DNA from 3 places in the Paenibacillus salivarius genome. Region 1 is predicted to be linked to each of the others. Evidence: predicted binding sites of a transcription regulator. Region 1 holds the regulator's gene; each other region holds the start of a gene.
What was found. The regulator Rex, encoded in region 1, represses fermentation and respiration genes when NADH is low (regulators of the CRP and FNR family bind a similar motif). The targets are predictions, from matches to a motif close to TTGTGAAATATTTCACAA.
Positions count from the first base shown of each region.

Region 2: the regulator Rex is predicted to act here: its motif matches at 3,517-3,534, upstream of ACSFXJ_RS04720 (DoxX family membrane protein).
Region 3: the regulator Rex is predicted to act here: its motif matches at 3,476-3,493, upstream of ACSFXJ_RS24205 (cytochrome ubiquinol oxidase subunit I).

Region 1 covers NZ_CP195592.1:2,514,226-2,522,098, forward strand. Annotated here, with positions in the region: gene dinG (ATP-dependent DNA helicase DinG) at 1-2,833, shown strand, start outside; gene ACSFXJ_RS11375 (redox-sensing transcriptional repressor Rex) at 2,872-3,534, shown strand; gene ACSFXJ_RS11380 (amidohydrolase) at 3,512-4,810, shown strand; gene ACSFXJ_RS11385 (cell wall elongation regulator TseB-like domain-containing protein) at 4,853-5,338, shown strand; gene ACSFXJ_RS11390 (hypothetical protein) at 5,395-5,688, opposite strand; gene ACSFXJ_RS11395 (hypothetical protein) at 6,083-6,616, shown strand; gene ACSFXJ_RS11400 (AAA family ATPase) at 6,609-7,873, shown strand, end outside.
Region 2 covers NZ_CP195592.1:1,034,706-1,042,578, forward strand. Annotated here, with positions in the region: gene ACSFXJ_RS04700 (DUF1129 family protein) at 1-693, opposite strand, end outside; gene ACSFXJ_RS04705 (hypothetical protein) at 927-1,112, shown strand; gene ACSFXJ_RS04710 (alpha/beta hydrolase family protein) at 1,225-2,055, shown strand; gene ACSFXJ_RS04715 (dioxygenase family protein) at 2,172-2,942, shown strand; gene ACSFXJ_RS04720 (DoxX family membrane protein) at 2,964-3,476, opposite strand; gene ACSFXJ_RS04725 (DUF3048 domain-containing protein) at 3,624-4,706, shown strand; gene ACSFXJ_RS04730 (DUF47 domain-containing protein) at 4,869-5,483, shown strand; partial or broken gene ACSFXJ_RS04735 (anion permease) at 5,572-6,560, shown strand; gene corA (magnesium/cobalt transporter CorA) at 6,649-7,608, shown strand; gene ACSFXJ_RS04745 (hypothetical protein) at 7,625-7,873, opposite strand, start outside.
Region 3 covers NZ_CP195592.1:5,215,616-5,223,488, forward strand. Annotated here, with positions in the region: gene cydD (thiol reductant ABC exporter subunit CydD) at 1-981, opposite strand, end outside; gene cydB (cytochrome d ubiquinol oxidase subunit II) at 981-1,994, opposite strand; gene ACSFXJ_RS24205 (cytochrome ubiquinol oxidase subunit I) at 1,984-3,384, opposite strand; gene ACSFXJ_RS24210 (nitrous oxide-stimulated promoter family protein) at 3,585-3,965, opposite strand; gene ACSFXJ_RS24215 (VWA domain-containing protein) at 4,162-6,195, shown strand; gene ACSFXJ_RS24220 (zinc ribbon domain-containing protein) at 6,257-7,873, shown strand, end outside.

The DNA.
Region 1 (7,873 bases):
GACAGGCAACCAGTCCTCTGATGTCATTATTCAAGTGGGGCTTGCCATTATAGATGATAGTTTGACGGTTTCCCGCGTTTTTCATTCTTATGTAAAACCGGGCATCCCGATCCCGCCGTTTATCACGAAACTGACCGGGATTACGGAAGATGACGTCAAAGATGCGCCGGAGCTGGATGAAGTTATGATGGAACTCGTCCCTTTGCTGGATGACGCCGTTCTCGTCGGCCATAATGTGGCTTTTGACTTCAACTATTTACAGAGCGCTCTGGATAAATCGGGATATTTGCCTTTTACCGGGCGGATTCTCGACACGATGGATTTTTTGAAAATCTTTTTTCCGTCGTTAACGACTTACCAGCTGGGCATGGTCGCCTCCGAATTCGGGGTGGAGCATGAACGTCCTCACCAGGCGGACAGCGATGCGCTTGCGACCGCGCTTATTTTTTTGAAGTGCCTGGAAGAATTGGCCGGATTACCCTTAATTGTCCTTCAACGGCTGGCGGATTTATTTGCCGGGGAGGATAGCGACTTGGGCTGGTTTTTTGATGCGATGCTGCAGGAAAGGCAGTTGAATTCGGAACCAAGTCCGGACGGGTTTACGTATTACCGTCAGTTCGCGCTTCAGGTAGACGACTGGATGGATATCGAGCCTGCGAGAAGCTCCATGCTTGGCAATCCGCTGCAGGACGTTTCGTTCGAACAGTTCATGGAGCAGGTCAAGGAACGGCTCAAGGAAAAGCTTCCGGACTATGAAGAACGCGAAGCGCAGAGTGTCATGCTCGGCGAAGTGAGCCGAGCTTTTGACGAGGACAAGCACCTGCTGGTCGAGGCGGGCACGGGAACGGGAAAGTCGCTGGGTTACTTGCTTCCGTCGATATATCATAGCGTGAAGCAGGACGAGAGGGTCATGGTCAGCACCCATACGATCAATCTGCAAGAGCAGTTAAGGGAAAGGGACATTCCTTTGCTGACCGAGGTCGTGCCGTTTCCGTTCCGCGCGGCCGTATTCAAAGGCAGACAACACTATTTGTGTTTGCGCAAATTTGAACATAAAATTAGTAGAAGAGATTTTGCCACACCGAAAGAAGAGGTGATGACGGCCGCGCAATTGATTGTGTGGCTGGCGCAGACGGAGACGGGGGATGACGAGGAACTCAACCTCGGCAACCGCGGCGGAGACTTCTGGGAAACGGTGGCCAGCGAATCTGATTCCTGTCTGGGACGCGCCTGCCCGTGGTTTCGTAAATGTTATTATCATAAGGCGAAGCATGAAGCCGGGGTGGCGGATGTGGTCATTACGAACCATTCCAAGCTATTCACGGACATTCAGGCAGGCCACCAGCTGCTTCCCGCCTATGAGCGGCTCGTCATTGACGAAGCGCATCATTTGGAGGATGTGGCGGGAAAACATCTCGGGTTGCAAATGAAATACTTCACGGTGGTTCATACGCTTACACGGCTTTATAAGGACAGCAAAACGGGGCAATTCCCGAACCTGAGAACCATGCTCCAGCAATCGGGCGCCGAAAAATCCGCGGAGTGGTGTTCCGTCATAGACAATCTGTATCCTTCCCTGCTCGATGTGAAAGAACATTGGGACCGGTTGTCGGAGCAGTTGTTTGCGCTTATGCCGGAACGCGGAGATGCTCCGCCGGGAGAGCCGGGCCAATTCGTTTATCGGCTTAGACCGGACAAGAAACCAAAGGGTTGGGACGCGCTCGTCGCTCTGGAAAACCAGATTTACGTCACGCTGGGCGATGTCCTGCGAAAAGGCGAAAAACTTTTGGCCGAATTGAAGGACGACGAACAGGATTTGGGCTACGAAAGCCTGATCACGGATATCAACGGGCTGCTTAAGGATCTTGGAACCGAACGCGACGCCTTGCGTTTCTTCATGAAGCTTGAGGATATCAATACCGTGTATTGGATCGAAGGAAACGGCAATTTCCGAAGCAAATCGCTGCAAATTTTTGCCGTTCCGATCGATGTCAGCGCGCAGTTAAAGGGCTATTTCTTTGATGTGAAAAAAAGCGTAGTCATGACCTCTGCTACTTTATCGGTCGATAAATCGTTCCAATATATGATCGACCAATTGGGCTTGACGGATGCCTCCGAGCAGGGAAAGCTGATTACGTCGATGCTCCCCTCCCCGTTCAATTACCGGGAACAGGCATTGCTTGTCATTCCGCGGGATTTTCCGAGCGTGAAGGGGAACGTGGGCGACGACCACTTTGTGAACACCCTGGTACGCTCCCTTGCGGATACGGCGGCCAAAACCAAAGGACGGATGCTGGTATTGTTCACCTCCTACCGGATGTTGAGGCAGGTGTACGACCCATTGAAGGAACTTCTGGCGGATGAAGGCATAACCGTGATCGGACAAGGCATGGACAGCGGTAGCCGAACCAAGCTGACCCGCCGTTTTCAAGGGCAAGAAGCATCCGTATTGCTAGGCACAAGCAGTTTTTGGGAAGGGGTGGACATCCCCGGGGAAGCTCTCACGTGTCTCGCGATTGTCCGACTGCCTTTTCAGCCGCCCAACCATCCGCTCGTGGAAGCGAAGAGCGAACGGCTTCAGCAGGAAAAGAAAAATCCTTTCATGAAGCTGTCCGTACCGCAAGCCGTCATCCGATTTAAGCAAGGCTTCGGACGACTGGTCCGTTCTTCTCAAGACCGCGGCATCGTGGTTGTTTATGATACACGCATCCTTGAATCATACTACGGTAAATACTTTTTGTATTCCTTGCCCGGACCGAAGATGGAGCATATGCCGCTTACGCAGATGGTTCCGCGCATATCGGAATGGCTGGACGCCGAAGACGGACAGTAATCGTTGTTCAAATCGTACCAATGAGGGGGAAATATATAATGAAGTCGGAAAAAATTTCGGATGCCGTGGTGCGCAGATTACCCGTGTATTTACGCTTTCTAAATGAGCTCAGCCGCCGGGAAGTCCCGACGGTGTCTTCACAGGAGCTCGGTCAAAAGCTCGATTTAAACCCTGCTCAAATCCGCAAGGATCTTGCTTATTTCGGGGACTTTGGCCGCAAGGGAATCGGTTATGACGTTTCCTACTTGATCGAAAAGATCCGCCAGATTTTGAACCTGGACCAGCAGATCAACGTGGCCTTAATCGGTGCCGGTAACCTCGGGCATGCGCTGTCCAACTACAATGCTTACTTGAAGGATACGATGAAAATCGTCGCTGTTTTTGACGCTTCTCCGGACAAAATCGGAAGCCAAATCAACAATATAACGATTCAGCCGATTGATGAGCTGGTGGAAACCGTAAAAAACAAGCAAATTCGGATCGGTATTATCACGGTGCCCGCTCCGGAGGCTCAGCGTGTGGCTGATCAACTGGTTGCCGCGGGAATCGGGGCGATTTTGAATTTTGCTCCTATTATTCTTAAGGTCCCTTCAGACGTGCGCGTACATGCGGCCGATTTCACAACCGATCTTATGAGCTTGGCTTACTATCTGGATGGCGGAAAGGAATTAAAAGAACATGACACGAAAGTGGCTGATTAAAGACGGAACCTTCGCGGTGCCTGACCGGGAAACACCGGTCATCCGCGGTTACATGTTGATCGAAGGCAGTACCATTACTTATATCGGAGAGCAGCGCCCGGAAGGCGTGGAGGGAGCGGAAACCTTTGACGGCAAAGGCTTGCTGTTCCTCCCGGGGCTGGTCAATACGCACGGGCACGCGGCGATGTCGCTGCTGCGCGGTTACGGGGACGACATGGTGCTGCAGGAGTGGCTGCAAACCAAAATGTGGCCGATGGAAGCGAAATTTACCGGCAATGATGTATACTGGGGGACTGCGTTGTCCGTCTTGGAAATGCTGAAAGGCGGCACGACGACTTTCCTGGATATGTATGATCATATGGATCAGGTAGCTTCCGTCGTGGAGCAGTCGGGCATTCGAGCCGTGCTCACGCGCGGAGTGATCGGCTTGTGCCCGCCGGATGTGCAGCAGCATAAACTGGAAGACGCGATTGCGTTCGCCAAAGGCTGGCACGGAAAGGCGGACGGACGGATTACGACGATGATGTCGCCGCATGCTCCTTACACCTGTCCGCCGGACTATATCGAAAAAATCGTTCAGGCGGCGCATGACCTGGATTTGCCGCTACATACGCATATGTCGGAAACCCGGGCAGAGGTGGAACAAAATGTGGCGGATTACGGAGTACGGCCGGTTCAGCATTTGCTGAACCTTGGGTTGTTCAGCCGTCCGTCATTGGTCGCTCATGCCGTTCATCTGAACGACGAGGAAATCGAAATATTGGCTGCTAACAAGGTGGCCGTTTCCCACAACCCGGGCAGCAATCTCAAACTGGCCAGCGGCGTCGCCCGCGTTCCGGAACTGCTTGCCGCCGGGGTTACGGTATCGCTCGGCACGGACGGTCCGGCCAGCAACAACAACCTCGACATGTTCGAGGAAATCAGGTTGGCAGCTTTGATTCATAAAGGGGTTTCCGGTGACCCGACAGCCATTCCGGCACGGGAAGCGCTGCGGATGGGAACGGAGTACGGGGCGAAGTCGCTCTATTTGCAAGACACCGGTAGATTGGCGGCAGGCATGAAAGCCGACTTCATTGCGGTAAATACGGAGCAGGCCCATTTCCTGCCGCGTACCGATTATATATCCCATGTGGTATACTCGGGCGGAGCCAAAGACGTAGAGCATGTTTGGGTCAACGGCAAACAAGTCGTAAAACACGGTATGTGCCTCACGCTGGATGAGGAAAAAGTCCGTTTTGAAGCACAGGCCGCTTTCGAAAGCCTTCTTGGCCGCTAGGGCGTAGCGGATGATAATGTTCATGGGGAAAGGAAGAGAGGCTTGAGGAACAGAACCAAATGGATCCTGATCTCCATTCTGATTTTGGCGCTCGCGCTCTTTGGCCTTCACCGCTTTTATCTTTATGTTCAGCAGGATATATGGCAGGGAGAGGAAGCGGCTGTCCGGCAGGCTAAAGAACAGACCGGGCTCGTCTCTTCCACAAAGGTATGGAAATCGGTTTGGGACAGTGTGTGCTGGGTTGTCGAAGGCAAGGATGAATCCGGGCAAGAAATCATAGTTTGGCTTCCGGAAGGCGGAGAGCCGATCGTCAAGCCCCTTTCCGAAGGGGTGTCCGAATCGGGGATCCGGAAGATCATTCATACGGATTATCCAGGTATAACAATCGTCAGATTGGTGCCTGGAATTTATAACAATGAGTTGGTTTGGCAGCTATTTTATAAGGAAAAAGCGCATCATTTCTACCGTTTTTTCCGGTTCAGCGACGGTAGCGTTCTGGACGAAGTATTTACGCTGCCGAACAGATAACCGGAAAGACCCGCTTACGTACGCTGAAAAGAGTGTCCGTAAGCGGGTCTTGTTTTTTACAAATTATTTATGGAATCCAGAATTTCTCCAACAGTAACATCGCTCAATTGCTTTAACAATTTGTCGGCTTTCGTTTTCTTCCGCAGTGAGCCGCCTAATACGATTTCGACTTTCTGGTCCTTATCAATAAGTACGGAATCCACTTGTAAGGCTTGACTTAACAATCCGGTTATGACCGCAAGCTGCTGAGGGGTTAATCCGGACAGAAAACCTAAATCCGCTTTATTGAGCTGCCGCTTGTCATTTTTGTTGTTGTTATTATTATTGTTGTTGTCAGAACGTTTAGGCATGTCATCCCCCCCTGCGGAATTCATGTTTCCCTTATACAGTGACGATCGCTTGTGCCCCTGCTCCTCCTTCTTGACTCCCAATGCCAAGAACAAACGAAACACTGATCACGACGACGACAATTAGAGTTATGATTCTCTTCGATTCGTCATTGTCCATCTTTTATCCTTTCCTTTCCGCAGGCCAATACTTCATACTCTGGCTGTTCCCGTTTATGTATATCATATTTCCGGTCAACCAAAAAGGTGAGGGCATGCTTCAACATTACTTATCAAAAATTTGAAATAAACTCACAACTTTCATTAGAAATCGTATATATAATATGATATACTCAATTCTGTTGGTTTAATATATCACCTATGATATCAATTAATATAGATTAAGGGGGACTGTGACGTGAAATTGCGTGTAGGACCTGTCGTGGCGAGTGTGGCGGTATCCGCACTCCTTTTATTTGGAGGTTGGTTTGGTTACAAGCAGTGGGCTGTGGAGAGCCCGTTTGAACATAAAGTGAACAGCTATGAAGGGGTAAAAAGTGTTCAAGCTGATATTACCCCAAAAAAGGTAGACTTGAAACTCGACTTGGAACCGGGCTCCGACTTTGGAGGTTTGGTCCGTCAAATCGAGAAGGATGGCAAAAAATATATCGGAAGCCGCGAATTGAAGCTGACCGTGGAGGAGAACTCGTCCGAGAAGCTGGATCAGGTTTGGGAGCAAGCCATGTTCCCGATCGCCCAGGCGATGGAGAATAAAGCTTATACGGAGATCACGGCAACTCTGGACAAGCTGCAGCAGAGCGAAAGCGGATTGTCCGCCAAGGCGGATATGGACGACAAGAATGTTTATATTACGCTGACGGACGGTAAAGCGAGCAAGTATATTATTTTGCCAAGAGTTCCGCAAACGATGGGGGTGTGGCCGAATGCGTAAGTGGATGCTTGAAATCGCGGCCGGATTTGTGCCTGTATTGCTGATTTTCCTGGCGTTCGTCGGTTATAACGTCGTTCCTCTTGTCGTCGGTTTTGTGATGATCGGGGCTCTGTTTGCCGTAGCCAAAATGCGCGGCGGCATCGTCGCGACGGCGTCCCAGGAACGCAAACGCAAAAAAATCGGGTCTGCCGCGTTAACCTTTGACGAAATCGGCGGGCAGGACAGCGCCAAACAGGAACTGCGCGAAGCGCTCGATTTTATGGTGCGCCATGAAGAAATCAAAAAATTCGGGATTCGTCCGATAAAAGGGATTTTGCTGACCGGGCCTCCGGGAACGGGGAAAACGCTGATGGCCAAAGCGGCGGCGCAATATACGAACGCGGTTTTTGTCGGCGCGTCGGGCAGTGAATTCGTAGAAATGTACGTGGGTGTCGGCGCCAGCCGGATCCGTGATTTGTTCAAAGAGGCGCGCACGCGTGCAGCCAAAGAGAACAAGGAGAACGCCGTTATTTTTATCGATGAGATCGATGTCATCGGCGGTAAGCGGGAAGGCGGGCAGCAGCGGGAGTATGATCAGACGCTCAATCAGCTGCTTACGGAAATGGACGGTATTTATTCGTCCGAAACTCCGCGCATTTTGCTGATCGCGGCAACGAACCGCAAAGAGATGCTGGATGGCGCATTGCTCCGTCCGGGTCGTTTTGACCGGCATATCCAAGTGGATCTACCCGATAAAAAAGGCCGGATGCACATACTTGAGATCCATGCCAAAAATAAACCGATTGCCACGGATGTGAACTTGGAAAAGCTGGCGGAGGAATCGTACGGCTTTTCCGGAGCCCAGCTGGAGAGCGTCATGAACGAGGCTGCGATCTACGCGATGCGGGACAGCTGCGAGGAAATCAGCCAGCGCCATTTATCGATGGCGGTCGACAAAGTCATGCTGGGCGAGAAGACGGACCGGCAATCGACGGAAGAAGAGAAGCGCCGCGTCGCCGTCCATGAGCTTGGACATGCCGTGGCTGCGGAGGTTGTCGCTCCGGGCAGCGTGAATCAGGTAGCGCTCAGTCCGCGCGGACGCGCCCTCGGATACGTACGGCATAATCCGCAGGAAGAAAAGTACTTGTACACCAAGCAATATTTGGAAGGTCAGATTATCATCGCGTTGGCGGGAGCCGCAGCGGAAGAAATTTATTACGGCGGCAGAAGCACCGGATCCAGCAATGATTTCGAGCAAGCGCTGAATCTCGTCCAGAC
Region 2 (7,873 bases), 1.5 Mb from region 1:
TTTGGGACGCCGGCCGAAAATAAATTTTTGACCCAGAATCCCGATGACGAAAATAATAAGGCTGTCCCACGGGGAAACGGTAAAAGACGGCATAATCCGTCCGAGCAGCAATCCGACGGCGACGATACCGACGGCGATCCCGAGGTAAACGGCAAGCGATTTCGGATCGAATTTCCGCGGTTGGGGGTTCTCCTGGTGCTCATTGTTTTTTCTTGAGCCGGGACCGAGATAGCGGATAAACAACTCGACAAGTACGATCGACAGCCCGGCGATAAGCAGTAATGAAGCGCTGCTGATTAACGTATATTCCAGCTCGCCGCCGAACCATTTGCTGAAAAATCCGGTGATCATGTAAACGAAGAAGACCCAAGTCAGGGCGACCCAGGGAATCATCGTGTAGTATATGATTTTTTCCTTCGTGCTGCGGGGCTTCCGCATGTTGATGTCTTCCGCCAGCTGCTGGCAGTAAGCTTGAGCGTCAGGGCCGAACAGGTCTCGGGCGAATACGCCTTTCTCCTGATTTTTGATGATTTGTCTTGCCAAATCAAGCAGGACCTCTTCCCCTTTGGCTTCCGTCAGCGAACTCGTACCGGAGCGGATGTACATGACCATTTCCCCGAAATAGGCCTCGTTGGCCGGGTTCATTTGCTGCCTCAACAATTTTGTTTCATGAATCATCTCATGAATGTACAATGATTTCCTCTCCTCCCAAGCAGTACAAATCTGAACTTTTCTCCCAGTTTGATTGGGAATTTCCGATTTTCTCCAGTAGTATACTGCAATTTTTGTCATGTTCGCAAGGGACTTCGGAAATGTACGTACCACTAAGACCGAAGCATCAGGGTGTGTCTATTTCATGAACAGGGAATAAAAAAGGGGAGGTTGCGACGAAACTACAACAAAATGGCAAAGGAGGTACAGGAACTATGGACAATTATGATTCAGAGTTAACCCGCCGTTATTTGTTGAACAGCAATTCTCGCGGCAATCTGGAGGAAGTGTTCGGTGAGCATGAAATGATGGAATCCGCTCTGGGGGAAGATTTGTCCGACGAACGGGATGGTTCCGACGAAAACCTCACCTGGAAATATTTTGCCCAATCCTATGAATAAAACCGATTGACACGCCCTCCGAACGGATGCTAAGATAAGTTTACTTCATTTATTCTGATTAAACTTATCGGATTAATATAAAATAGCATTCGGAATCCAGGAGGGATCGGCCATGGAACGGCAAATCACGATTCATCATGAACATGAGCAGATTACGGCAAGCATTCATTACGCGGATGAAGCGGTGAAAAGGGAAAGCCGCTGCAAAGGGCGGGTACCGCTTGTCGTCATCTGCCACGGTTTTGTCGGCAGCCGGATCGGCGTGGACCGGTTATTCGTAAACACCGCCAGAGAACTGGCAAAGCAGGGAAACCTTGTCGTGCGGTTCGACTATATCGGCTGCGGCGAGAGCAGCGGAGAATACGGGAATGAGGGGATCGAATCCATGGTAGCCCAAACCCGTACCGTGCTGGATTACGCGCTCGGCATCAGCGACATCGATCCGACCCGGGTGACGCTGATCGGCCACAGCCTTGGCGGTGCGGTCGCTTTGATTACGGCGGTGCGCGACCGACGGGTCAAAAATTTGATCCTTTGGTCCTCCGTGGGATACCCGTTTAATGATATCGTCAAAATCACGGGGCGCAAAGTATACGACCGCGCCGTTCAACAGGGCTCCGCCGATTATTTGGGATATCGCCTCTCTCCCGTATTCTTCGAATCCTTGGGTACGTATCAACCGTTTCAGGAAGCCGTCAAATTTTCGGGAGATGTGCTCGTCATTCACGGGACATCCGATGAAACGATCCCCGTCGACTATGCGTTTTTGTTTCAGAAGGTGTTCTGGATGCGGCAGGAAGGCCGCTGCGATAAGGAGATCATCTTTCAGGCGGACCACACGTATTCTTCGGGCGAAGCCCGGGATCAGCTGATCCGCAAAACCTTGGATTGGCTCGGTGGATTGGAGGCCGCGCAAACCGACTGGCAGAACTGGATGATTTAACGGGATACGAAATTCAAATCATTTTGAAAAAAGTGGTAAATCGCTCGCTTTCGGGATAGAATGGAGATATATCCGGACCGTCTCGACAGGAGGTAGGTAAGATGGCTTAGCCTGCACTGTTTATCGCGCACGGGGCGCCGACCCTGGCAATCGAAAGCAACGACTATACGAATTTTCTCCGGCAACTTGGACGAGAAATGCTTGAGCCGCCGCGGGCTGTCGTTATATTTTCGGCCCATTGGGACTCGCCGGTCCAGCTAGTGACGGAAGATGAAGTCCATAAGACGATTCACGATTTTTACGGCTTTCCGGAAGAAATGTACCGAATACGCTATGAAGCGCCGGGTAGCCCGGAACTCAGCCAGGAGATCCGCTCCTTGTTCCATTCCGGAAATTTGCCGTTTCGGACGGTCTCGGGAAGAGGCCTTGATCACGGGGCATGGGTAATTTTAAAGGCGATGTTCCCGGAGGCCGATGTCCCGGTTGTAGCCCTATCCGTCGATTCCACACGCACGCCGGCCGAACAATACGCGATCGGTAAAATGATTTCCGATTTGCGTCAACGGAATGTGCTGATTATCGGCAGCGGGGGGCTCGTGCACAATTTGCGCTTGATGAACCGCTCGGGGGCCGAACCGTCCCCATGGGCGGTTCTTTTTGACGATTGGATCGGGGAGCAGTTGAGCAACTGGAATTTGCGCGCCTTGTTCGAATACGACAAAAAAGCCCCCCATGCGCGGGAGGCCGTTCCGTCATATGCGACCGAGCACTTTGCCCCGCTGCTATACGCAATGGGGGCAGCCGACCCGGATCGTCGGGCGCGGAAGCTTTTCCAGGATTACGAATACGGCAGTTTAAGTTTGAACTGCTGGAGATTCGGCGGGTAGGTCGAAACTGGACGGAGGAATTTACCGAAATGAGCGTCTACCGTAATCGTGTGAATTTCTCCGTCCAAACCTCCGCCGCAAATAAGGAAGAACGAAAGCATCGAGTCCGATCCGTCCGGCGTTAGCGCCGGCCACGACGATAAAAATCTCAAGCAACAGCATCTGCGGGTTCGTACTAATCGTTCCGGAGAACAGGAACGCAAAATTCATGACCATGCCGAATAACGCGGCTGTCCAAGTAAACAGACCCAGGATGAGCCCGAGCCCGACCAACACCTCTCCCCAGGGAACCAGAAAGTTGAATACTTCAACTCCAGGCAAGGCGAAATGCTCCAGAAAAGAGGCCCACCAGCCTTGCACTGCCGGATGTTCTCCTCCGCTTTTTTCGATGGCTCCGAGAAGATAGCCTTCCGCATCAAAGCCGCCCGTGATTTTTCCCCAACCCGAAGTCAGCCATTGATATCCAAGATAAATCCGGACAATAGCCAACAGCCATGCCGCAACCGTATTGCTCCTCAACCATTCAACAAACATGTACACCTCTCCTTTGGATCGTTACACAAAATATACTAATTTTTAAACAATTACACAAGGTTCGATCGACCGATCCTCAATATATCCTTTTCGCGGAGTCATGAATCGACGTATAATGAGAGCAACATTTAATATCCCGGAGGAATCATGATAAAACGATTATCCCGCACATGCCGTATCCTGCTGATGTTGTCCCTTTGCTTGCTATTCGTTTCGGGATGCGGCGGAAGCCGTGAGGCCGTCTCCAATATGGACGAGCCCGCGGCCCCCGTCGCTGCCGAGCCTGAGGTTACGCCCGTTCCGGAATCGGAACCTGAAGAAGTTTCACCTTACAAGGCACCGCTGACAGGCATGCCTCTTCAGGAGCCGCTCACCCGCCGCCCGCTGGCGATCATGGTGAACAATGCTCCGGCCGCCAGGCCGCAATCGGGCCTGGACGGAGCCGATATCGTATATGAAGTGCTCGCCGAGGGAGGGGTTACCCGGCTGGTGGCGATTTACCACAGCCGGGCGGATGGCGCGAAGATCGGTCCGATCCGCAGTATCCGGCCGTATATGATCGAGCTCGGAGAAAGCTATCACGGCGTCCTTGTCCATGCCGGCGCAAGCAATGACGCGTTCGCCATTCTTCAGCGTCAGCACAAGGAGGATCTCGACGAGATTACGAATGCCGGAGCCTATTTCTGGCGGGACAAGACGCGTAAAGCGCCTCACAATTTATATTCCAATGTGGAAAAGCTGATGGAGGGAGCCGCAAAGCGGAATTATGCGATCGAGGATGCGAATGTTCCGGCTTATCTTTTCCGGGACACGAAGGATAATGTCGAGGGAGAAGCGGCAAACTCGGTAGAGGTCAAGTTCCAGCTGGACAATTACAAGGTGAAGTACGAATACGATCCGCAAAGCAATTTGTATAAACGAAATATTAACGGAAGTCCGCATACGGACCTGGAGACGGGCGAAACGCTGACCGCGGCCAATGTCGTCGTGCTGGGCGCCGACCATAAGGTGCTGGACGATGTGGGCCGGCTGGCCGTCAACCTTGATCTTGGCGGCGACGCGCTTCTGTTTCAGGGCGGGAAAGTGATCCGCTGCCAATGGGTTCACGCTTCGGATGATGTGATCCGTTTGGTGAAAAACAATGAAGAGCTTCCGTTCGTGCCCGGAACTACATATTTTAACGTCGTCCCTAATGAGCCGAGCTTCGATAGTCACGTCACCATCGAATAAACGGATAAGAAGGGGAGCAAAAGGGTAAATATAAGCAAAGCAAGTATAAAGATTCGGTGAAATGTTTGCGACAATATTTCCTATAATATGACGAGTTGTGTTAAGATATTCTAGGTGTGTTACAGGAGTGTAAAACTACACATAAAGAAAAGGGGAACCCAGATGCGAGGGAAGAAAAAGGACATCTTTTTCGAAACTTTGGAGAACATGGCGGATACGATCGTACATTCCGCTGATTTTTTCGCCCAGCAAGTATCGGAATTTAAAGATGTGGAGCAGTTCGCGAAGCAAATGAAGGAATACGAATCCAAATGCGACAGCTACACCCACACCATTATAGTTGAATTGAACAAAACGTTCATCACTCCGATCGAGCGCGACGATATTATGAACCTGACGACGACGTTGGACGATGTCATGGACGGACTGGAAGCGACGGTATCCCGTTTCTTCATGTACCACCTGAGCGAGCCGGACGAGCATATCGTTCGTTTTGCGGAAATCCTGCGTAATTCGGCGTACGAAATCCAAAAGGCCATTCATTTGCTGTCTCAAAAGAAATTGCTGGCGATTCGCGAGCATACGATACGATTGAACGACCTGGAGAACCAGGGGGACGAGCTATTGAGAATTTGCATTAACGAATTGTTCGCCAAAGTGACGGACCCGATCGTACTGATTAAGAAAAAGGAAATTTACGAACGTCTGGAAACGACGACGGATGCTTGCGAGCATGTGGCGAATATGCTTGAATCCATTATTATGCGCAATTCATAAGCTAGGCCTTGCTTTTCAATCGATTTATCGGGAGGTTGGGATTGCGCGGATTCATATATAGAGAAACAAGATCTGTGCAAAAAACAATATGGATACGAGTTTACTTATTATGATCATAGTCATCATACTGGCTCTCGGCTTTGACTTCATCAACGGTTTCCATGATACGGCGAACGCGATCGCGACTTCGGTATCTACCCGGGCATTGAAGCCGCGGACGGCGATCTTGATGGCGGCGGTGATGAACTTTCTCGGTGCGATCATGTTTACCGGGGTGGCCAAGACGATCGGCGGAAGCGTGGCAGACCCCGCCAAGCTAGATAACGGGCTCGAGGTGCTCATAGCGACCTTGCTCGCTGCGATTATTTGGAACCTGATCACCTGGTGGTTCGGCATTCCTTCGTCATCGTCGCATGCCCTGATCGGCGCGCTGGCCGGAGCCGTTTTTGTCGGAGCCGGGTCGGAGAAGTTGAACTGGAGCGGCTTTATTACGATCATCGAAGGGTTGGTACTGTCCCCGTTGATCGCTTTTGTTGTCGGCTATATAGTTATGATGGTACTTAAGTGGATTTTCGCCAAACGCAGTCCGCATACGGTCAATAAAGGCTTTCGGACGATGCAAATCGTAACGGCGGCGATCCAAAGCTTCACGCACGGAACGAATGACGCCCAGAAAGCGATGGGGATCATCACGTTTGCGCTGGTCACGGCGGATTTTCAGGATCATATGGAGGTTCCGTTGTGGGTAAAATTGTCCGCGGCAACAGCCATGGCGCTGGGACGTCCGTGGGCGGATGGAAAATCATCAAAACGATGGGCACGAAAATTTTCAAAATCGAACCGATTAACGGCTTTGCGGCCGACATCACGGGTGCTACCGTAATCTTCGGCGCAACTCTGCTTCATTTGCCGGTGAGTACGACGCATGCCATCACATCCGCGATTCTCGGGGTCGGCTCCGCGAAACGCTTTTCGGCGGTGAAATGGTCGCTGGCGGGACGAATCGTTATCGCTTGGGTCATCACGATTCCGATCGTGGCCGTGCTTGCGGGATTGATATATAAGGTGCTCTTCTAAGAAAGAGACATATGACATATGACAAAAAAGCCAATCCGTCCAGGTTGGCTTTTATTCATATTCCATGCCGGAAACAGGAGGGATCGGCTTGCTGCGAATCATGGGCATTACGCATGATCACCAGGTGGAACCAGGAATACCGCTCGAAGCGGTCAAGGATTCTAAATACGCATGGAGCTGGGTGGACTATAATGAACCGACGCCGGAGGAAGCGGAGACGCTGGACACGTTTTTCGAATTCCATCCGCTGGCGATCGAGGATTGTCTGCACGTGCTGCAGCGCCCGAAGATCGATTACTATGAGGATTATCAGTTCCTTGTGCTGCATGCGCTGGATCCGGATACGCTCGGGACGACGGAGGTCAATTTGTTTATCGGGGACCATTTCCTGGTGTCCTTCCACCATCAAAGCACGAAGGGATTCGATGAGGCATGGGACCAGGTGCTAAACCGGTCGCAAAAGCGGAAAGCTTGGGCACGAAGCCCGTTTGCGGCGGCTTATTTGGTCATCGATTCGCTGGTGGATCAATATTTTCCCTGCGTGTATGCCGTGGAAGACGAGCTTGACGAGCTGGAAAAGCAAGGAGGAAGGGAATCCGTCGAGCAGCTGATGAACCAGGTGTTCGATTTGCGGAGCCGGCTGCTGAAGCTTCGGCGGACGATCGTCCCGATGCGGGATTTGATGTACCGGATTCTGAATTCCCAGCATGTGCAGCTGGATCGGGAACCTCGGGCTTATTTTGCGGATATCCATGACCATCTGCTTAAGCTGAGCGAAATGATCGAGACGGACCGGGAAATGACGGCCGATCTTCGCGATTCATATATATCGTTGAATTCCAACCGGATGAACGGGATCATGAAAACATTGACGGTCATCACCACCGTTTTTATGCCGTTAACGCTTATTGCCGGAATTTACGGCATGAATTTTGCCTATATGCCGGAGCTGCAGTGGAGATACGGCTATTTTGCGGTTTTGGGATTCATGGGCGTGCTTTCGGTTTGGATGATCCTTGCTTTTTTGAGACGGGGCTGGTTTAAATAAGACGCCGCCGCTGAAATCAGCGGCGGCGTTTGCCGGTCTTTTTGCGGCCCCGGGAACCGGATCCCGATTTGGAAGTACCCTTGCGGCTTTTTTTGCCGCGTCTGCGGCGCGGCCTGTATTCGTCCAAGGCTCCGCCGGAATTTCCTCCCAGCAGCTTAGCTCCTTTTTTTCCGGGAATCAAGCCGGCGATCATTTTGGCCATCGGGGCAAACTGCTGGACCGTCTGCATGACCTTTTGCACTTTGCCCATGGTGGACAGAATGCC
Region 3 (7,873 bases), 2.7 Mb from region 1:
CGCTCCGGACGGTACCGGCGCGGCCTTGCCGGCCTCTTCCTCCGCCGCACCGATCACAGCCTCCATCGCCTCGGCGGCTTCCTTGCCGTCCAGCGTCGCGTGATAATCGGCGCCGACCATGCGGACCGGCAGAAAATACTCCGGTGCCAGAATCAGCACCGTCAACGCGGGCAGCAGCTCAATCCGTCCTTGCACCAGAGGCAAACCAAGGCTGACCGCGACCGAGGCCACAGACAGCATCGTGAAGAAATCGAGCGCAAACGAGGACAGAAACGCCACGCGAAGCGTTCGCATCGTTGCTCCCCTGTACGAGTCGCTGACCCGTTCGATCGAATCGATGTGTTTTTTGCTGCGCCCCAGAAACTTCAGCGTCTCCAAGCCCCGCAGCGAGTCGACGAAATGGTTGGACAGCGTCCGGTAGGTCTGCCACTGCCGTTCCGTCTGCCTTTTCGCGGCGAGCCCCACCAGAATCATGAAGATGATCAGGATGGGCATCGTCACAACGAGAATCACGGCGGACGTCCGGTTCAGCGTAAATACGTACACGAGCACCAGCACCGGCGTAATTCCCGTCGCCAGCATGCGCGGCAGAAACAGCTCCAGATAGTTCCGGAATTTCGTCACGCCCTCCAAAACGAGCGTAACGAGGTTTCCCGTTCCTTCCTTGCCGGCAAACCTCGGTCCTAGCTCAAACAGCTTGGACAACACCTGCTCCCGCAGGGACTCCGACGTCCGCTCCGCAAAGCGATACGCCGTTCTCTGCATCAGCAATCCGCATGCCTGGCGCGCCATAAAAGCAATCAGGAACAAGCCGATTCTGCCGGCCTGTTCCTGAAGCTTGGCGCCGGCAAACAGGGCGGAGACGACCTCCGCCAACCATTTTGCCTGCAAGATGATAGCAATGGTTTGTATGAGGGTCAGGCCAGCCATGACCGCCATTACCGGCTTGATCCCCTTGTACTTCATTAGTCCGCGACCCATCAGTACTCCAGATGCTCCTTTTCATGAACCCTTTTATGGAAAACAAAATAGCTCCAAATCTGGTATCCCAACACGAACGGAAGCAGCGTCAAGGCCACGATCGTCATTACCTTCAACGAATACTGCCCGGAAGCCGCGTTATCGATCGTCAGCGAGAACGCTTCGCTGATCGAGCTGATCATGACCCGCGGGAAGAGGCCGACAAACACCGAGGATACCGCCAGGATGATCGTAGCCCCGGTCATTCCGAACGCCCAGCCATCTCTCTTCTTCGACATGAACCAGCCTGCCAGCAGGAAGCAGATCAGGCCGACCACGGCGATCATTCCGATGAGCAGACCGCGCACTTCAAACACGTCCGTCTGGAAGTAAGTCATGACGCCGAAAATAACCAGCAAAGCGGCAAGCGGAATCATCAGCTTGTGGGCCAGCTTGCGGGCCCGGTCACGCAAAGAGCCGGTCGTCCGCAAGGAAGCGAACATCAGACCATGCACGAGACACAGCACGACGACGGTAATTCCGCCCACCAATGTATATATATTAACCATATCGAACAGGCCCGCCTTCATTTCCATGTCGCCGTCGATCGGCAAGCCTTTCAGCAAACCGGAAAACACGACCCCAAGCAGGAACGGAGGCAGCAAGCTGCCGATGAAAATCGCAAGATCCCAAGTGGTCTTCCATTTCCCGCTGTCTACCTTGCCACGGAATTCAAACGCTACCCCGCGGGCGATCAACGCGAATAAAAGAACGACAAGCGGCGTATAGTATCCGCTGAACAGCGTGGCATACCAGTTCGGAAAAGCCGCGAACATCGCGCCCCCCGCCGTCAGCAGCCAAACTTCGTTCGCATCCCAGAACGGGCCGATCGAATTGATCAGAACGCGGCGTTCCATATCATTTTTGGCGAGAAAACGGGTACTCATACCAATCCCGAAGTCAAAGCCTTCCAGGAAAAAGAACCCGATGAACAGTACGGCTACCAGCACGAACCAAAGTTCATTAAGAGACATGGTATCCCTCCTTCGCAAACGGATCGGCCGAGTGATCGTCAGAAGCACTCTCGTAATAAGGCCCTTTCTTGATGGTCTTCACGAACAAGAAGATCATTACGGCCGCCAAGGCGGTGAAAATCGCCAGATAAGCAATCAGCGAGAACAGCAGCTGTCCCGAGGTGACGCTCGGCGATACGCTGTCCTTCGTCTGCATCAGACCGAATACGGTCCAAGGCTGACGCCCGAATTCCGTCATGACCCAACCCGCCGTATTGGCGATAAACGGAAGCGAAATACCCCAAAGCATAAAACGATAAAACCATTTATTCGGCCGATCGAGCTTTTTGCGCCATGCCAGATAAGCGCCGTACATGCCGAGCACGATCATTAAGCAGCCGGCCGCGATCATGATCCGGAAACTCCAGAACGTGGTGCGAACCGGAGGAATGTAGTTGCCTGGTCCATAAGTCTGCTCATACTCCGCCTGCAGTTCATGCATCCCTTTCACTTCGCCGGAGAACTTGCTGTAGGATAGGAAGCTGAGCAAATAAGGAATTTTAATCTCGAAATTGTTTTGTTGATTTTCCGAATCGATATGAGCATAGACCGTCCACGGCGCAGGATCGCCGCTCTTGCCCCAGAGCCCTTCGGAAGCGGCCATTTTCATCGGCTGCGTTTCAACCAGGTATTGTGCCTGCTGATGACCGAACAACGCTGTCGAAAAAGAAGCGATCAAACCGACGATCACGGCGATCGTAAACGATTTTTTGAAAAATTGGACATCCTGCTTGCGCAGAAGCTTGTACGCGCTGATCCCGGTAATCATGAATGCGCCTGTCGCAAAAGCACCGAGCACCGTGTGCGGGAATTCGACCCACAGCTGGCCGTTTCCGATCAGAGCAAAGAAATCGTTCATTTCCGCGCGTCCGTTGTTGATCGTAAAGCCGACCGGTCTTTGCATGAACGAGTTGGCCGTCAAAATCCAAAAAGCCGACATCGTCGTTCCAAGCGCTACCAGCCAGATGCAGAGCAGGTGAACCTTTTTGGACAACCGCTCCCAGCCAAAAATCCATAGACCGATAAAGGTTGACTCCATAAAGAAAGCAAACAGAGCTTCCACCGCCAAAGGCGCGCCAAACACGTCACCCACAAAGCGGGAATAGTCCGACCAGTTCATCCCGAACTGGAATTCCTGAATGATCCCTGTCACTACCCCGACCGCAAAGTTAATGAGGAACAGCTTCCCCCAAAACTTCGCCATTCTTTTGTATTCTTCTTTCCCCTTGACGACATACATGGTTTCCATGATCGCGATCAGGAGCACCAGGCCGATCGAGAGAGGCACGAAGAAGAAGTGAAAAATCGTCGTCGCCGCAAACTGTAATCTTGCCAGCACTAACGGATCCATAGCTTTCTTCCCTCTTTCCGCAATAATAATTCTTAACTAATGTGAATTCTATCACGGAATTATGAAGATACACGGGGTAAAAGTAATAATTTTGTGACAAGAATCACAAGTTAGTTGTCGTATGTGTGAAAAATGCTTAAAAACCCAGATATATTGCGGGTTTGGCCCCTATTTTCGACTGTGAAAAAATTGTGTCTTCTTCAGTTTGTCCTCCGGTTCCGGGCTCGTCCATCCCACATATGGCGAATGGTCAATACCGGGTGGACCCACAACATCCGCGGCCCCGCATATCTCATCACCCGCTTCACCGCCTCCCGCTGCGGCGGGGCATAACAATGGACTGGGCAATCCACGCATGTCGTCTTATCCTCTCCGAACTGGCAAAACGTCAAGCGCTTCATCGCGTAGCTTTCCAACTTCAGGCATTCGGGGCATAGCCCGTCATCCGTACGTAAATCCCGATGCAGCCTCTTGCAATAAATATGAATCATATGCTTGATCGTCGCCTTCTCCCGGCTGATTCTCGGTCCGTCCTGCGAAGGCTGCCGCTTGGATGCATTCGACAATGGTGTTTTGTTCATTCCGATCCCTCCGAAACTTGAATGATATAAACATCTACGAATCAGTCTCTCCCCCGGCCTCTATACTACACTCCCGCCAAAGTCAAAATAGAAAAAAACTTGTCGAATTCATGAACTAGGGATGATATACTGATTTAAGTCTTATTACCTATAAAACATACTATTTTTATAGTCTTTTGGGAGGGTTGTCATTTCCATGTACTGTATTCATTGCGGGACTGCTCTCTCAGCGGGCCTGTCGTTCTGCACAAGTTGCGGAGAGCCGATCGGAAAGGAATCGCCGGACAACACGGGGATCACCGCCAAAGGAGACGACGTCCAGGCAGAAAAGCGGCCCGGGACTTCCGTTGAACCGCCCACGGAGAATTCAAGTTCACCATCGGACCCTGCGGTCATCGGGACAGCGGAACCCGTCGTGAACCAATCTCCCCCGAAACCGGGGAAGCGCGGAGCGATCCTTTTTACGGCTTTGACCGCAGCCCTTCTGGTAGTCTTGGCGGGCGGATATTTTCTTTTTTCATCCATTTTTCCCGGAAAGCAGGAAGCTCGAAATTCGGACGCTTCGCTTTCTAGCAACTCGGCACGGAACGGTTCCGGAGAGAACGCGAACGAGACCGGGATTAGCGATGTCCTTGAAATCCGCGATGTCGATACCTCCGGTTTTCCCGTGGTCACATTATCGGTCGATATCGGAAACGGAAACAGGGACTTATACGCCAAGGAGGACTTCTCCATCACGGAGGAGGGAGCACCTCAAACCATCACGGAGGTAACGCCTTCCGCAGATCAGGATGAACGGCTGATCATTACATATCAAGCGGCAAACTTACATAAACAACCGGGCACGACAGACAAAAGAAAACTGATGATCGCCTTCCGCGGCAAACAGTCCGAATCCGGCTACGAGGTGCCTCAGCCTTTATCGCTGCGAATGAGTGAAGTCAGCTACAACACGGACCAGTATCCCGAGATCCGCGTCTATTTCTCCCTTTACGACTCTTTTGGAAATCTAATGGAGAACTTGGATCCTGAAGCCGGTTTGTTCCGTCTTACGGAAAACGACAAGCCGGTCGCCATTACCGAAGCTGCCAAAATGGGAGAGGTGAACGAATCCCTCAGCATCAATGTCGTGATGGACAACAGCAACAGCATGGCGGACAGGATGGACCTCGTCAAACAGCAGGCGCGGCAATTCGTCGGCAACATTTCGATGACCGAAAACGACTTGATCGGATTTATGAGCTTTGCGGGGGCTTCGGAGATGATGCAGTCCGATTTCACGAGCAACCCGGAAGAGATCGAGCCTCAAATCAATGCGTTGAATGCCGAAGGGCAATGTACGGCCCTGTACCGGGCGATCGACGAAGCCGTCCACAACACCGCCTACAACGGGAAGACCGGCTCCAAATATGTCGTCGTATTTACGGACGGCCAGGAAAATTGCAGCAACGAGAATATCGAAAACCGGGATTACCTGAATCCGCAGACGGTCATTCATAACGCCAACCAATTGGGCGTTCCGGTGTACGCGGTCGGCATTGAGCAGGATGACCAGCTTGAAGCCATTACGAAAGGAACGAACGGCGATTATATTTCGATCGGCTCCGATATCGGGCAGCTCGGCCAATTCTATCAGTCTATTTTTAAAAAGAAAAAGGCGCAGTATATCGTCAAGTACCGTTCCGACATCGACAAGAAGGAACCGCGCACCGCAGCGCTGTCTCTTTTAAACGGCAAATACTTCGCCAAAGCCGGCGTCACCGTAACTCCAAAGCTGATCGATGATCCCGAAGTGGCGCGCGCGATGGAAAACTATCAAATCAACTGGTCGGCGTCGATGAGCTCGGGAGATATAAGCTATCTCCAACCATACGTCACCTATGACACGACTTCGAAAAATGCCGTGTACAAAATCGTAAACGACCAGCTGATCGCACTGAATCAGGCAAAGGCAAACGGTTCGGAAACGACGTTCAGCATACCGATCTACAAGCTGCTGGATGCCAAAAAAGTTTCGGACGACCTATACCAGCTTCAGGTCACTAAATATTTCAAACGTACGATCTATAAAAATGGAGCCCTGTCCGATACGGCATACAAGAGCACTTCTTACACCTATAATGTCGTCAAACAAAACGGAGTTTGGCTTGTCGATTCCACCGAGGAAACGAAGGTTCCGGAGACGTGCTATATCGATGAAACTTACACCAAGACCACGGCCTGCAAATAGTTTTAGGGAACATTGCCACACCACATAAAATTTCTGAACATTTTCAAGGAGGAGAATTATTTTGCATTGTTCGAATTGTAATTCACCCGTTCCATCCGAAGCCAAGTTCTGCGGGAGCTGCGGAGCAAAGATCGAGCAGCCCGTCGCGCAGGAACAGCCGATCGAAGCAACGGCGGCTCCGGAAACCGGGGTTCCGCATAGCGCCCCTCAGGAGACCGCGGAATCGGCGGCATCTGTTCAAGGGATGCCTTTACAAGAAGCAGCTGTTGAGACGGCTGCCAGCGCCGCCGCTCCGCTCGGTGATTCCCAGGAGGGAGATGGTTCCGAAGCCGTTTTCGAGACAGCTTCCGCTCCCGTTTTGGAGCCCGTGACTGAACAGACCGCCGCTGCAATCCCGGCCGCGCCATCGGCGGTTCCCGTCGTGGCGCCTCCCGTGGTACCCGTCATGGTTGCCGAGAATGGAAGCTTTTCCGGACAGCCGGCCATGCCGTCGGAGACCGCAAACGTCTCCAAGTTTAATTTCCTTCAATTTCTGAACCGCTACAAGCTGATCATCGGCGGCGTTCTCGGAGCTGCGGTCGTGGCTCTCGCGGTCGTCTTCATTCTGCTTCCGATGCTGTCCTCCAAGGATAAACAGGACCCGGTGGTCTTTTTCGGGAAAAATGAGATCCTGATGAAACTGGAAAATGAAAAGGAACCGATCGAGCTCACCAGCAAGCTTGTGGAAGGCTCGGGCGACGAGGAGGATTGGGGTTCGGAATCCATTTTCGATAAACGCTTCCTCATGCAAGGCCTTGTTCAGCTGAATGACGCCAAGGACAAGATGTTCTTCATCAAACGGATCAAGGATGACGATACGGCTACGCTGTATTATCGCGATTTGAACAAGAAGGCGTCCAGCTTTGACGAAGACGAACAAGGAATCAAACTCGCTTCAAATATCACCGGCATGAATTATAAAGCCTTTATCATCAGCGGTGACGGAAAGACCGTCCTGTACGCGAAAGGAAACGGCGATAACGAGAGCGGCAAATTGTACGTCCACAACCTCAGCGAGGAAACCCTCGTGGATAACGATGTCACCAATTACTGGTACTCGGACGACAAATCCGCGATCTTTTACACCAAAGTGAACGACGGCGAAACGGATTTATATGTCGTGGAAAAGTCCACGCTGGAAAACAAAACGAAAATCGACTCCGACATCTCTGATGTCGAGCAGTTTGACGGAGACAGCGGGGATATTTATTACACCAAGCAAGTTGAAGACGAAGAAAAGAACGCCCTTACGCTCTACGCGAAAAAATATGGCAAGGACAAAGAAAAGCTTGTTTCCGATATCGACAGCATCGAATCCGGTATTATCGACAATTCCTTCTATTACAAAGTAGCCGTTGAAAAGGAAGTAGCCCTTTCCAGCCTGGTCGAGGACGATATGGCCGCAGGGGATGCCAATCTTGCCGAGCCTGTGATGGAGGACTTCCAGACCATTGAGCAAATGCCGTACACGGACTGGTGGACCGGAGAAACCTATTACGAGGACGTTGTAAACACGGACTACGACGCTTATTATGACGCCAGCGACCGGTATTACGAAAAGCAGCAGCGCGATCAAATGCGTCAAGAATTAAGCGAAGCCAAATACACGGATGTTTCCTACTCGCTGTACCTGTTCACG